One region of the Pseudoalteromonas sp. NGC95 genome, then DNA from elsewhere that is predicted to be linked to it. Evidence: predicted binding sites of a transcription regulator. Region 1 holds the regulator's gene; the other holds the start of a gene.
What was found. Region 1 encodes sigma-54, which starts transcription at its own class of promoters, with help from an activator protein. Its sites were predicted from a motif close to GTTGGCACGNNNNTNGNNT; they were not measured.
Positions count from the first base shown of each region.

Region 2: I6E70_RS09670 (CsbD family protein) is a predicted target of sigma-54. The motif match lies at 4,180-4,198, and genes of this name have one in related genera.

Region 1 is NZ_JADYWR010000001.1:203,715-210,459, forward strand. It holds gene lptA (lipopolysaccharide transport periplasmic protein LptA) at 1-515, shown strand, start outside; gene lptB (LPS export ABC transporter ATP-binding protein) at 512-1,237, shown strand; gene I6E70_RS00970 (RNA polymerase factor sigma-54) at 1,307-2,806, shown strand; gene hpf (ribosome hibernation promoting factor) at 2,833-3,120, shown strand; gene ptsN (PTS IIA-like nitrogen regulatory protein PtsN) at 3,125-3,577, shown strand; gene rapZ (RNase adapter RapZ) at 3,596-4,441, shown strand; gene I6E70_RS00990 (HPr family phosphocarrier protein) at 4,484-4,756, shown strand; gene mgtE (magnesium transporter) at 4,887-6,245, shown strand; gene I6E70_RS01000 (protein disulfide oxidoreductase) at 6,302-6,745, shown strand, end outside.
Region 2 is NZ_JADYWR010000008.1:159,993-166,737, forward strand. It holds gene I6E70_RS09655 (Ig-like domain-containing protein) at 1-567, shown strand, start outside; gene I6E70_RS09660 ((2Fe-2S)-binding protein) at 1,111-1,608, shown strand; gene I6E70_RS09665 (xanthine dehydrogenase family protein molybdopterin-binding subunit) at 1,605-3,866, shown strand; gene I6E70_RS09670 (CsbD family protein) at 3,935-4,132, opposite strand; gene I6E70_RS09675 (group II truncated hemoglobin) at 4,413-4,826, shown strand; gene hrpB (ATP-dependent helicase HrpB) at 4,910-6,745, shown strand, end outside.

The sequences.
Region 1 (6,745 bases):
TTCCTACACTTATACTAGCGTTTAATAGTAGTGCTGCAGAGCAAAACACGCAACCGGCTGCAAATCAAATTTCAATAAGCGCCGATAAGCAAGAAGGTCAATTAAAAGCTAATGTCGGGATTTTTGAGAAAAACGTTGAAATTATTCACGGTAACCGCCGTATCACAGCCGACCGCTTAGAAGTACATAAACGCGATGAACTTGGCGATAATAAACAATTATTAATTGCTACAGGTAGCCCTGCGCACTTTGAAGAAAAGCAATCAGATGGCACGACTATGAGCGCCAGTGCTGACGAAGTACGTTATGATGTATCTAAGCGTTTTTTAACGCTTGTTGGTAATGCACAAGTATCGCAAGCGGGACAAAAAATAAATGCTAAAAGCATTACCTACGATATAGAGCAGCAGCTAATCAGTGCCGAAAAAGATGAAAACTCAACTGACCGCGTTCACACAATTTTAGTGCCAATCGAGACTAAAAAAAGTAAAAAAAGCGACAAAGGTCAACCATGAGCACATTAAAAGCAGAGCTATTAGCAAAGAGCTATAAAGGCCGTGAAGTTGTAAAAAACGTCGGCCTTGAAGTCAAAGCTGGCAGTATTGTTGGCTTACTTGGCCCTAACGGCGCAGGTAAAACTACCACGTTTTATATGATAGTAGGACTTGTACCTAGCGACAAAGGTAAAATATCGATAGACGATAACGATATTACTCTTTTACCTATGCATAGTCGTGCTAGATTAGGCATTGGCTACTTACCGCAAGAGTCTTCAATATTCAGAAAGCTGACTGTTTATCAAAACTTAATGGCCATTTTAGAAACGCGCAAAGAGTTAAATAAACAAGCTAGAGAAGACACTCTCGATAAATTATTAGATGAATTTAGCATACAACACATTCGTGATAGCCAAGGTATGGCATTGTCAGGAGGCGAACGTCGTCGTGTTGAAATAGCACGTGCGCTGGCAGCAGATCCTAAATTTATATTACTGGATGAACCATTTGCAGGTGTTGACCCTATTTCGGTATTAGACATAAAGAAAATAATAGAACATCTTAAAAATCGTGGGATTGGTGTATTAATTACCGATCATAACGTAAGAGAAACCCTTGATGTTTGTGAAAAAGCCTACATTGTTTCTCATGGGGAGCTGATTGCATCAGGTACTCCAGAACACGTATTAAATGATAAAACAGTACGCGATGTTTACTTAGGCGAGCAATTTAGGCTGTAACATTTACGCCATGTCTTTAAGCATCTGCTAGTATTAATTATAACAACATAAAAGGATTGTTAGAGATACATGAGGCAATCACTACAGCTGCGCATGGGCCAGCAACTTACAATGACTCCACAGCTGCAACAAGCTATTCGTTTGTTGCAACTCAGTACATTGGATCTCCAGCAAGAAATACAAGAAGCTCTCGACAGCAACCCGCTATTAGAGGTTGAAGAAGCAGACTATTCAGAAGACGCTGCAGGTAAAAACGAGCAAAAAGCAGATACAGATGACATAACTGTTAGCGCATCTGCCGATGATGCTCCAAGCGAATACGAACAAGATAGTGGTGAAGCACTTGCAAAAGACACGCTAAGTGACGACATGGCTATGGATGTTAGTTGGGATGAGTACATGAGTGCCGCCCCAGCAGCATCATCGGGTCCGATGCCTGAAGACGAATCAATATACCAAGGCGCCTCTACTGAAACGCTCCATGAGTATTTAATGTGGCAGTTACAACTAACGCCATTTAGCCCTACAGACGAAGCTATTGCTATTGCTATTGTAGAAGCCGTCGATGATTCAGGTATTTTAACACTAAGCTGCGAAGAGATTTTAGAAAGCTTTAATCAAGAAAACGAAGATGATAACGAAGTCGAACTTGATGAAATTGAAGCTGTATTAAAACGCATCCAACTGTTTGATCCTGTTGGTATTGCTGCACGTAGTTTACAAGAGTGTTTGTGTATTCAGCTTAACCAGTTTGATAAAGAAACACCTTACATTAATGAAACAAAAATGATTTTAACCGAGCATATTGATTTATTAGCTGCTCGTGACTATCGTACATTAATGAAGAAAACTAAGCTCAAAGAAGAAGAGCTTAAAGAAGTAATGACATTAATACATACTCTTAGCCCTAAACCTGCAGATACTATTGTAAGAGAAGAATCTGAGTATGTTATTCCTGATGTGTCAGTTAAAAAAATTAAAGGCCGCTGGGTTGTTGAGTTAAACCCAGATAGCATGCCTAAAATTCGTGTTAATAGCCAATACGCGGCAATGTCTCGCACTGTAAAATCCAGTGGTGACAGCCAGTTTATTCGCTCGCATTTACAAGAAGCTAAATGGTTTATTAAAAGCTTAGAAAGTAGAAACGACACGCTATTAAAAGTAACAAATTGTATTGTTAAGCAACAACAAGGCTTTTTTGAACACGGTCCTGAAGCCATGAAACCAATGGTTTTAAATGATGTTGCTGAAATGGTAGAAATGCACGAATCAACAATTTCGCGCGTAACAACCCAAAAGTATATGCACACACCCCGTGGTATATTTGAGCTTAAATACTTTTTCTCAAGCCATGTAAGCACCGAAAACGGGGGTGAATGTTCATCTACAGCAATCCGTGCGCTTATCCGAAAATTAATCGCAGCAGAAAACTCAGCAAAACCATTGAGTGATAGCAAAATAGCGGATATATTGGCTGAGCAAGGAATTAAAGTAGCGAGACGTACAATCGCAAAATACCGCGAATCTCTGGCTATTCCACCGTCAAATCAGCGTAAAAGTTTGATTTAAGACGCAAAAAAAAGAGGGTAATGCTTATGCAACTAAACTTAACTGGTCGTCACGTAGAATTAACCGATTCACTAAGAGACTATATTAATACCAAATTTGCGAAGCTAGAAAGACACTCTGATCATATTAATAATGTTCATGTCATTCTCGATGTAGAAAAATTAAATCAAAAAGCAGAAGCCACCATACACGTAAGCGGTGCTGAGCTATTTGCCTCTACAGAACATCAAGATATGTATGCCGCCATTGACTCGTTGATCGACAAGCTCGATCGACAAGTAATTAAACACAAAGAGAAGCTTGCTCGACACTAATATGATGAAATTAAGCTCACTTATATGCCAGGACTGCAGCAAAGCTGCGGTCCTTTTTAATAGCAAAAAAAGAATTTTAGAGTTCATTAGCGAACTTGCTCACGACAAACTTCCGTATTTACCGCAACAAGATATTCTTAATGCTTTAATGAGCAGAGAAAAATTGGGTAGTACAGGTATAGGGCGTGGCATTGCCATTCCTCATGGAAGAATGAGCGGTGCAGAAGAGCCTTTGGCTTTAGTGCTCGTTAGCGAAACTCCAATAAATTTTGATGCAATCGATAATCGCCCTGTTGATATTTTCGTCGCACTCATCGTACCAGATGGCGATAACCAGCAGCACTTAAAGACTCTAGCAACCATTGCTGATAAACTAAACAACAAAGATTTTTGTAAACAGTTACGCAGTGCAAAATCAGATGCTGAGCTTTACCAAGTTATTGTCAATCAATCATAGTTTTATAAAGGGTGTTAAATGGAGTTAATTATCATAAGCGGCCGTTCTGGTTCTGGAAAGTCGGTTGCTTTACGCGTTGTAGAAGATTTAGGTTATTATTGCGTAGATAATATTCCAGTTAACTTGCTTCCTTCATTAGTTCGCAGTGTGTCTGATAGCTACGATAAAATTGCTGTTAGCATTGATGTGCGGAACATCCCTAAACAACAAGATGAATTTAACGATATTCTTGAATACTTGCCTGGCTTTGCAAAACCTACGTTATTTTATTTAGATAGCGACGATCAAACATTGATCAAACGTTTTTCTGAAACTCGTAGATTACACCCACTATCAATTGACTCGTTGCCTCTTGATTTAGCCATCAAAAAAGAAAAAGAATTACTTGATGTATTAATCACCCGCGCCGACTTTATGATAGACACGACTGATTTGAGTGTTCATCAACTCGCTGAATCTATTCGTGAAAAGATTTTAGGTAAAAAAGATAAACAACTAATTGTCACGTTTGAATCGTTTGGTTTTAAACACGGCATACCAAAAGAAGCTGATTATGTATTTGATGCACGCTTTTTACCAAATCCACATTGGGAACCTGAATTAAAACCTTTAAATGGGTTAGATCAACCCGTTAAAGATTATTTGGCCAATCACAGCATAGTGCAAAAATTCACATGGCAAATTCAAACATTTGTACAAACATGGTTACCGCACTTAGAGCGAAATAACCGCAGTTATTTAACCATTGCTATTGGGTGTACAGGCGGACAACATCGCTCTGTATATTTAGCGCAAACTATTGGTGAAAGTTTTGCAATGACACATCCCAATGTGAAAATTCGCCATCGCGAACAAGAAAAATAATATAGCTGAATAATCACCTGTTCAGCTTAGGTAGAGTAAGTTATGCATTGTGAAGACACTTTTTTAATAAAAAACAAATTAGGATTGCACGCCAGAGCAGCCACCGTGCTTGCCCAATTGGCAGTGCAGTTTGATGCGACAATTACATTATTTCAAGATGACAAAGAAGCTGCAGGCGATAGCGTACTTGCACTAATGTTACTTGAAAGTAGCCAAGGCAAAGAAGTAAAAGTTGTATGTAAAGGCCCCGATTCTGAGCAAGCTTTACATGCTGTTGGAGAATTAATAGCACAACGTTTTAATGAACAAGAATAAACAGTTATAAAAATAATGCTCGCATTACTAATGCCCCAACTAAAACAGATATATAAAATAAATACGGTTAGTGACGCCAGTTAACTCACCTCTCCCCATAAAGTAATATAAAAATTTATAAAGGACGCCAATGCCTGAAGCTTTTGAACAAGATTACCCACTACAGCAACTAAAACAGGTGACTAAGTCACTCAATAGTGGTCAATTTGTTCAAGTTAGGCGCATGCTCGCAAAAACAGCTCCTTGTGATACCGCATTATTATTAGAATCATCACCGCATAAAATTCGCCGACTCCTTTGGCAGTTGGTTGATCCTGATGTGCAAGGCGATGTTCTTGAAGAACTCTCAGAAGATGTTCGTTTAGGCATTATTGCCCAAATGGAACCTAAGCACATTGCAGCCGCAACAGAAGATATGGGCCACGATGACTTAGGTGAAGTATTACGTAGTCTGCCAGACACCGTCTATAAAGACGTTGTTAGCGCGATGGACATTCAAGACCGTGAACGTGCAACACAAGCACTTTCGTATCAAGAGCGTTCTGCTGGCGCGCTAATGAACACCGATACGGTGACCATTCGCCCTGATGTTACGCTTGATGTTGTACTTAGGTATATTAGGCTACGTGGCGAGTTACCAGAAGGTACCGATGACTTGTACGTTGTTGATAAGCATAACTGCTTTATAGGCGCTTTATCGCTGAGTACATTATTAACTAACCCGCCAGAAAAGATTGTTCGCGATTTAATGGATGAAGATTGTGAATCCATTCCAATCTCAATGGATGAAAGTGAAGTCGCGCAATTATTTGAACGTCATAATTGGATATCGGCCCCCGTAGTTGATGATAACGATCAGCTCCTTGGTCGTGTCACTATCGATGACATCGTTGACGTAATCCGAGAAGATGCTGAGCATAGTTTATTGGGCTTAGCCGGTCTTGATGATGAAGAAGATACCTTTGCGCCAGTACTAAAAAGCTCTAAAAAACGCTCAGTCTGGTTAGGTGTCAACTTACTAACTGCACTTGCAGCTGCTTTTGTAGCTAGCTTTTTTGAAGGCACTTTAGATGTGCTCCCTATTTTAGCTGTACTAAACGGTATTGTCCCTTCTATGGGCGGTGTTGCAGGTAGCCAATCATTAACGCTTGTTATCCGTGGTATTGCGGTAGGTCATATTAATCAAACTAACCAACGTTTCTTGATGATGAAAGAGCTTGCTATTGGCGCGTTAAACGGTGTTTTGTGGTCGTTGTTAATAGCAGGTGTTATTGCCCTATGGCAGTGGGACTTTATGCTTGGTGGCGTACTCGCCTTCGCTATGTTTATGAACTTAGTGGTGGCAGGTGTTGCTGGTGCGAGTATCCCTATTATTCTTAAAAAGATGAATATAGATCCCGCTCTTGCAGGTAGTGTAGTTTTAACTACAATTACAGACATTGTGGGTATATTCGCCTTTTTAGGTACTGCTACCTGGTTGCTGGTTTAAATTAGAAACTTTTGCAAATAACTAAAGTAAAAAACACTTAGAGTAAAGCTGCAACTATGACAACGGATACCAAAAATAAAAAAGACACACCTAAAAAAACGCCAAAACAAAAAGGCTTATCAATATTAAAAAGTGTGTTGATATATGGTTTCATATTTTTCGTAATTTATAACGCTGTAAATTGGTGGCGACAACCTGTTATGCCAGCAAATCCTCAATTACAATTAATAGATTATAAAGGGCAAAACATTGATTTGTCAGCAATGAGCCAAGATAAACCAACACTTGTCTATTTTTGGGGAACTTGGTGCCCTATTTGTAGTATTACCTCCCCTGCCATAAACGAACTCGCAAACGAGAATAACTACCCTGTAGTGAGCATCGCAGTAAAATCAGGTTCGGATCAAAAACTACATGAGTATCTAAATGATCATGGCTACAGTTTTACCACTGTCAACGATCAACACGGTGAGATATTTGCCGATTGGCAAGGGCAAGTC
Region 2 (6,745 bases), on a different contig from region 1:
GTATTTCAAATTAAAAATTCGCCTGCTCATGGGCAAATTCAGTTAATGGATTCTGCTTTAGGTAGCGTGACCTTTTCACCAAGTGGTGACTCGGTTGAGCCAGTATCAGTTAGCTTTACAGTGAAAGATTCTTTAGTTGAATCTGAGCTTCATAATGTTGTTATTGAACTTACAAATACAGCCCCACAAGCTCAAAATGTAACATATAACACCTCTTATAAGAGTGAAGTGAATGGTCGCTTTTCAGCATTAGATAGCGACAACGATACACTTGAATTTGAAGTGGTAACCGAGCCAAACTCAGGAACTTTAACATTTGAGCCTGATACTGGATTGTTTAAACTAACTCCTACGAGCGAATCCGATCATGTAGTAACGTTTAGCTATGTAGCTAAAGATAAATTTGATAGTTCAGCAGTTCAAACTGTGACTATAAACGTTGAAGGTAAGCAAGCTGCTGCGCTAGCGACTCCTTCATCTGATTCAGGCTCTAGCTCAGGTGGCAGTATTTATTACTTACTTACGCTGCTATCAGTGGTTTTATTTGGTAGACGCCGTTTTAATTAGTAGTTAAAAGCTTATTTACACTATCTAAAACCGCCAAATGGCGGTTTTTTATTTATTAATAATCTTTTTAAACTCAACGATTTATTGCTCACTTTTGTCATAGGTGTTCGTATAACCCTACACTTTGCTAATAACGGTGTGGTTACTTAATACGATTTTTGCTTAAATATATTGTAAGTTTTAACTTGGATGTTTTTAGGCTTTTATTTAGGGCTGTTTATCTTTCGAGGTTTAACATGCACTGCCTCGAGGATTCTGCATAGGGGCAATTTACGCTTTGTTGTTTACAAACCTCCCGCCGCGATTAAATCTCCCCTAGATTGAGTGAATTTTAATCTAAAAAGGTCAGCAGGGCCTAGTTATAATACTAATAATCAGACGTTAATATTTTCAATGTGGTTTAAACGTTCTAATAATTAGTATTTTTATAAAACAGATCTAAGTGGTAGGCTAAAAGTAGTAAGTATAAAATAGTAAGTAATTAAAAATAGTTCTCGCGCAACAAGGAACCCTCCTGTAAAGCGCTTTGCCAAGGAGTTTAGTATGATCACGCTTACCATTAATGGTAATAAACATGAGTTTTCTGGCGATCCGTCAACGCCAGTATTATGGTATCTCCGAGACGAATTGAATTTAACTGGGCCTAAATTTGGCTGTGGTATGGCACAGTGCGGTGCGTGTACCGTGCATATTGATGGGGTAGCTCAGCGCTCGTGTGTATTACCTGTAGCGGCAGTAGCGGGTCTTTCAATTACTACAATTGAAGGGTTAAGCGAGCAGGGCGACCATCCAGTACAACAAGCATGGGTTGAGCATAAAGTACCGCAGTGTGGTTTTTGCCAGTGCGGCCAAATGATGCAAGCGGCGAGTTTATTAGCTGCAAATCCAAACCCAAGCGATGATGAAATAGTAAGTAATATGTCGGGCAATATTTGCCGTTGTGGTACCTACCCGCGTATTCATAAAGCGATTAAGTCGGCTGCTAAAACAATGGCGAGTGTTCAGTATTTTGACCCAAATGAACAAGGGGAAGAAGTATGAACCAAGATAACAAATACTTTGATTTAAACCGCCGTAAGTTTTTAAAAACCAGTGCAATAGGTGCGTTAGTACTCGGTACTTATTTTGTAGGCAGTGCGCCAAGAGCATTTGCGGGTGTGTTAGAGCAACCATCTGAGCTGGCAAAACGCGCAAACTTATTTATTGCACTGCGACCTGACGGCATGGTTGAAATAACCTGCCATCGCTCTGAAATGGGTCAGCAAATTCGCACCGCGATTGCACAAATTGTTGCCGATGAAATGGAAGCCGCATGGGATAAGGTTATTGTTATTCAGGGTAAGGGCGATCCTAAATACGGCGATCAAAATACCGATGGCTCGCGCAGTATCCGCTACAACATGCAGCGCCTGCGTGAAATGGGCGCAAGTGTACGTTACATGATGCAGCATGCTGCCGCTAAGTATTGGAAAGTTGACCCACAAACCTGTACTGCTAATCAACACGTTGTTACACACAGCTCAGGTAAGTCGCTTAGTTATAAAGATTTAATCGACTTAGCGCTTACAATAACGCCACCAGAAGCTGACAAACTAACGCTTAAAACACGCAAAGAATGGCGTTATATTAATACTGGCATGGCGCATATAGATTTAGCCGATTTAGTAACAGGTAAAGCAATATTTGCAGCCGATGTACGCGAACCACAAGCGCTGGTGGCTATAATTGAACGCCCGCCGGTAGTAGGCGGTGTTGTTAAGTCATTTGATGCTAGTGCTACAAAAGCGATAAACGGCGTTATAGATGTTATTGAAATTCCTGCACCAAAAGGCGCGCCGCAGTTTCAGCCAAAAGGCGGAATTGCGATTATAGCTAAAAACACATGGGCTGCATGGCAAGGGCGTAAAGCATTAAAAGTAGTGTGGGATGATGGCAAAAATGGCGATTACAATTCAAAAGAATTTAAAAAGTCATTACTAAAAACAGTACAAACTCCACAGGCAAACATACGTGATAAAGGCGATGCCATGGGCGTGTTGGCTAAATCGAGCAATAAACTCGTAGCTGATTATTACGCACCGCACCTTGCTCAAGCACCAATGGAGCCGCCTTGTGCAACAGCTATGTACAACAAAGATAGTGTTGATATATGGGCTGCTACGCAAAATCCACAAGCCGATATGAAAACAGTGGCTACAATGCTTGGCATGGACGAGAGCAAAATTAACGTTAACGTTACCATGTTAGGAGGCGGCTTTGGGCGTAAGTCAAAACCTGACTTTTCAGCAGAGGCAGCTTACCTTTCAATGAAAGTAGGCAAGCCTATTCGTGTGCAATGGACGCGTGAAGACGACATACAACATGGTTTTTACCATGCAGTTTCGGCTCAGCACATTGAAGCATCACTAGATAAAAATGGCGCAATAGAATCGTATTTACATCGCACCGCGTTTTCACCTATTACCTCTACCTTTTCAGAAGGGGCGACTACGCCAGGGAGCTTTGAACTGCGGTTAGGATTTACCGATAACCCTATTAACACACCTAACATGAAGTTAGAAAACGGTGATGCGCAAGCCAAAGCACGAATTGGTTGGATGCGTTCTGTATCAAATATTTTTCATGCCTTTGCTATTCAGTCATTTATTGGCGAAGCAGCGCACAAAGCCGGTCGCGACCAAAAAGACTATTTACTAGACACTATAGGTCCGAGTCGTATTGTTGATGTAACAGAGCAAAATGCTACATACGATAATTACGGTGGCGATAAAGCGGTTTATCCTCTAGATATTGGCAGACTGCGCCATGTTATTGAAAAAGTAGCTGACATGAGTAAATGGGGGCGAGAGCTTCCTAAAGGTCGAGGTTTAGGCATAGCAGCACACAGAAGCTTTTTAACTTACGTAGCTACGGTAGTTGAAGTAGAAGTGTCGGATGCTGGTGATTTAAAAGTAATTAAATCGTGGGTTGCCATTGACGCAGGTACGGTTGTAAACACCGACACCGTTAAAAACCAAACCCAAGGTGGCTCTATTTACGGTATTACAACTGCAATCAGCGATGGTATTACCTTTGATAAAGGGCGCGTACAGCAAAGTAATTTTCATGATTATCGCGTACCGCGTATGAGCGACGCACCTCTTGAGATTGACGTTGAAATTGTACAAAGTGATGCACCACCAGCAGGGGTAGGCGAGCCGTCTACACCAGTTTATGCGCCAGCATTATGTAATGCTATTTTTGCAGCGTGCGGAAAGCGTATTAGGCAGTTACCGATTGGTAACCAATTAAAAGCGTAGCTAAATAACCTACAGCTTAAACAAAAAAACCGCCAAATGGCGGTTTTTTTAAAAGCGGTTAACGCGGTTTAACGACCTTTTTCAAACTCATCAACTTCACGCTCTGCTTCTTCTTTAGATTTACCGTATTGCTGCTGAATTTTACCAACTAGCTCTGTACGGCTACCTTCAATTTTATCTAAATCGTCGTTGGTAAGATCGCCCCATTTTTGTTGAGCCTTACCTTTAAGTTCTTTCCAATTACCTTCGATACGATCGCTGTTCATAAGTTTATCCTTACTTTAGGTTAGTGAATTAACTGTCAGTTATAAAGTAGCAAGCCTTGTACCAATGAATAATAATGGTTTTATTGTTTTTATTATCAGTTGGTTATATTTTTATGTTGAGCGATTTTGTTTTTAATATTGAGCTTTTTATTAAAAAATATACATAGCAGCCTGTAATTATTGCTGACATAAGTTACGCCGCTTTTATGTAACTCATTCTTAAATTTTTGTTTTAAGCTAATATGCAGGTATTAAACAAAGTAGTTAACCTGAGTGAGTTATGAATACAAAAACGTGTGAATACGGAGTGGGTGACTGCTCATACAAAATGGCAGGTGAGTTAGCAGGTATTACACAATTGGTGAATGCGTTTTACGACAATATGGACGCTTTAAAAGAGGCTGAACATATAAGGAGTATGCATTCAAAAGATTTATCAGCATCACGTAAAAAGCTCGCTTACTTTTTGTCGGGCTGGTTAGGTGGTCCTAAATTATACGCTGAACATTTTGGCAGTATTAACATACCTCAAGCGCATAAACATTTACATGTAGGAGTTGAGCAAAGTGATGCATGGCTTTTATGCATGCAAAAAGCGGTTGATGGGCAACCTTACGAAGCACCATTTAAAATTTACTTAATGCAGCAATTACGAGTGCCTGCAGATCGAATTAGAATGGTGTCGGGTAGTTAATAGCAATTATTAATAAACATCTACCGCGGTGTCGCTGCGGTTTTTTGTTACAATGCCTGCAAAGCAATTTAGGGTAAATAGCTGTGCTGCCGGTTCAAGACATATATCAACAACTCGTTACTACATTACAAAGTAATCCTATTACGTTATTACAAGCGCCGCCTGGTGCGGGTAAATCTACGTGGTTGCCGCTGCAACTAATGCGCGATGGGTATTTTAAACGTATTGTAATGCTAGAGCCTCGCCGTTTAGCTGCTCGTAATATTGCCAGCTACCTAGCAAAGTGCCAAAACGAAAGTGTTGGGCAAAGTGTGGGCTTGCGGATTAGGGGTGAGAGTAAAGTAAGCGCTAATACGCGCCTCGAAATAGTCACCGAAGGCATGTTAACGCGCATGCTGCAAAACGACCCTGAATTAAGCGATATAGATTTACTGATATTTGATGAATTTCATGAGCGTTCAATTGCAGCCGATACCTCACTTGCCTTTGCGCTCGAGACCCAAAGTGCGCTGCGTGAAGATTTAACCATTATGCTTATGTCGGCAACGCTAGATACTGAGCGTTATACAGCGTTTTTTGACTGCCCTGTAATTCAATCAAGCGGTCGCAGCTACCCAATAGACGAAATATACATACCCATAAAAGATGAAAGTCGCTGGCTTGATGCAATTCCTAACATAATAAAACAAGCACTTAATGAGCAAACAGGCAGCGCATTGGTGTTTTTACCTGGGCAGTTTGAGATACTACGCGTGCAACAAGCACTGAGCGATTTACCCAGTAACTGCCAAGTTGCAACGCTATTTGGCGAGCAAAATAAAGCCAATCAGCAAGCTGCTATTGCGCCTGCACCAAACGGTATGCGCAAAGTGGTGCTTACCACCAATGTAGCCGAAACCAGTTTAACTATTGAAGGCATACGCATTGTAATTGACAGCGGCAAGCGCCGTGCAGCGACCTTTAATTTAAAAACAGGGGTTACTGAGCTTACAACACAAAGTATATCGCGCTCGTCTGCTGTGCAGCGTGCAGGGCGTGCAGGACGAATAGAGCCGGGCATTGTTTATCTAATTGGCTCAAAGCAAACCTTTGAGAGACGTAATAGCCACGACAATCCCGAAATACTCACATCAGACATAAGCCAACTTATGCTTGAGGCAAAGCAATGGGGAGCCAGTATTGATGAGCTAACCTTGCTCGATAAGCCCACTGAGCAGCAATGCGAACAAGCAAGTAACCTGCTTAACATGCTAGAAGCTATTGATAGCAAAGGTAAGCTCACACCGCTTGGCAGTAAAATGTTAGGTTTTGGTGCTGATATTCGTTTGGCGCATATGCTATTAAAAGCACAAATACTTGATGACCAACTCCTTGGTATTTTTAGGCTCGCTATTTATTTAGTGGCATTACTTGAGAGCCGAGTAAACAGTGCAAACGAGTTGAGTTTAGCGCTGCATAGCCAACAGCAACGTCCGCATCCGGTGTTTAAACAACAGTTAAAGTATTGGCAAAGCCGCTTAAAAGTAAAAGACGAAAACAGCGAATTAAATACGCATTATATAAGTTTGCTAGTGGCATTGGCATACCCCGATCGCATCGCTAAAAAACGCGGTAATGGTTACCTACTTGCCAATGGTGCAGGTGCTGAGTTAAATGCCGATTACTGGCACAACGACGATTACTTAGCTATAGCAACCATGGGCGGGCACAAAGGTGGGCGTATATTTGCAGCCACAGCGCTTAACCCATTTGAGCTACAAGAGTTTTTACCGCATTTATTTAGTGAACTTACTCGTTGTGAGTTTGATGAAAAATCAGCGCGCTTTATTCACCAAGATGAAGTGAAACTCGGGGCTATAACACTCACCAGCCAACCTAGTAAACAAAAACTAGATAAGGGCGAGCGCGCTAAAGCGTGG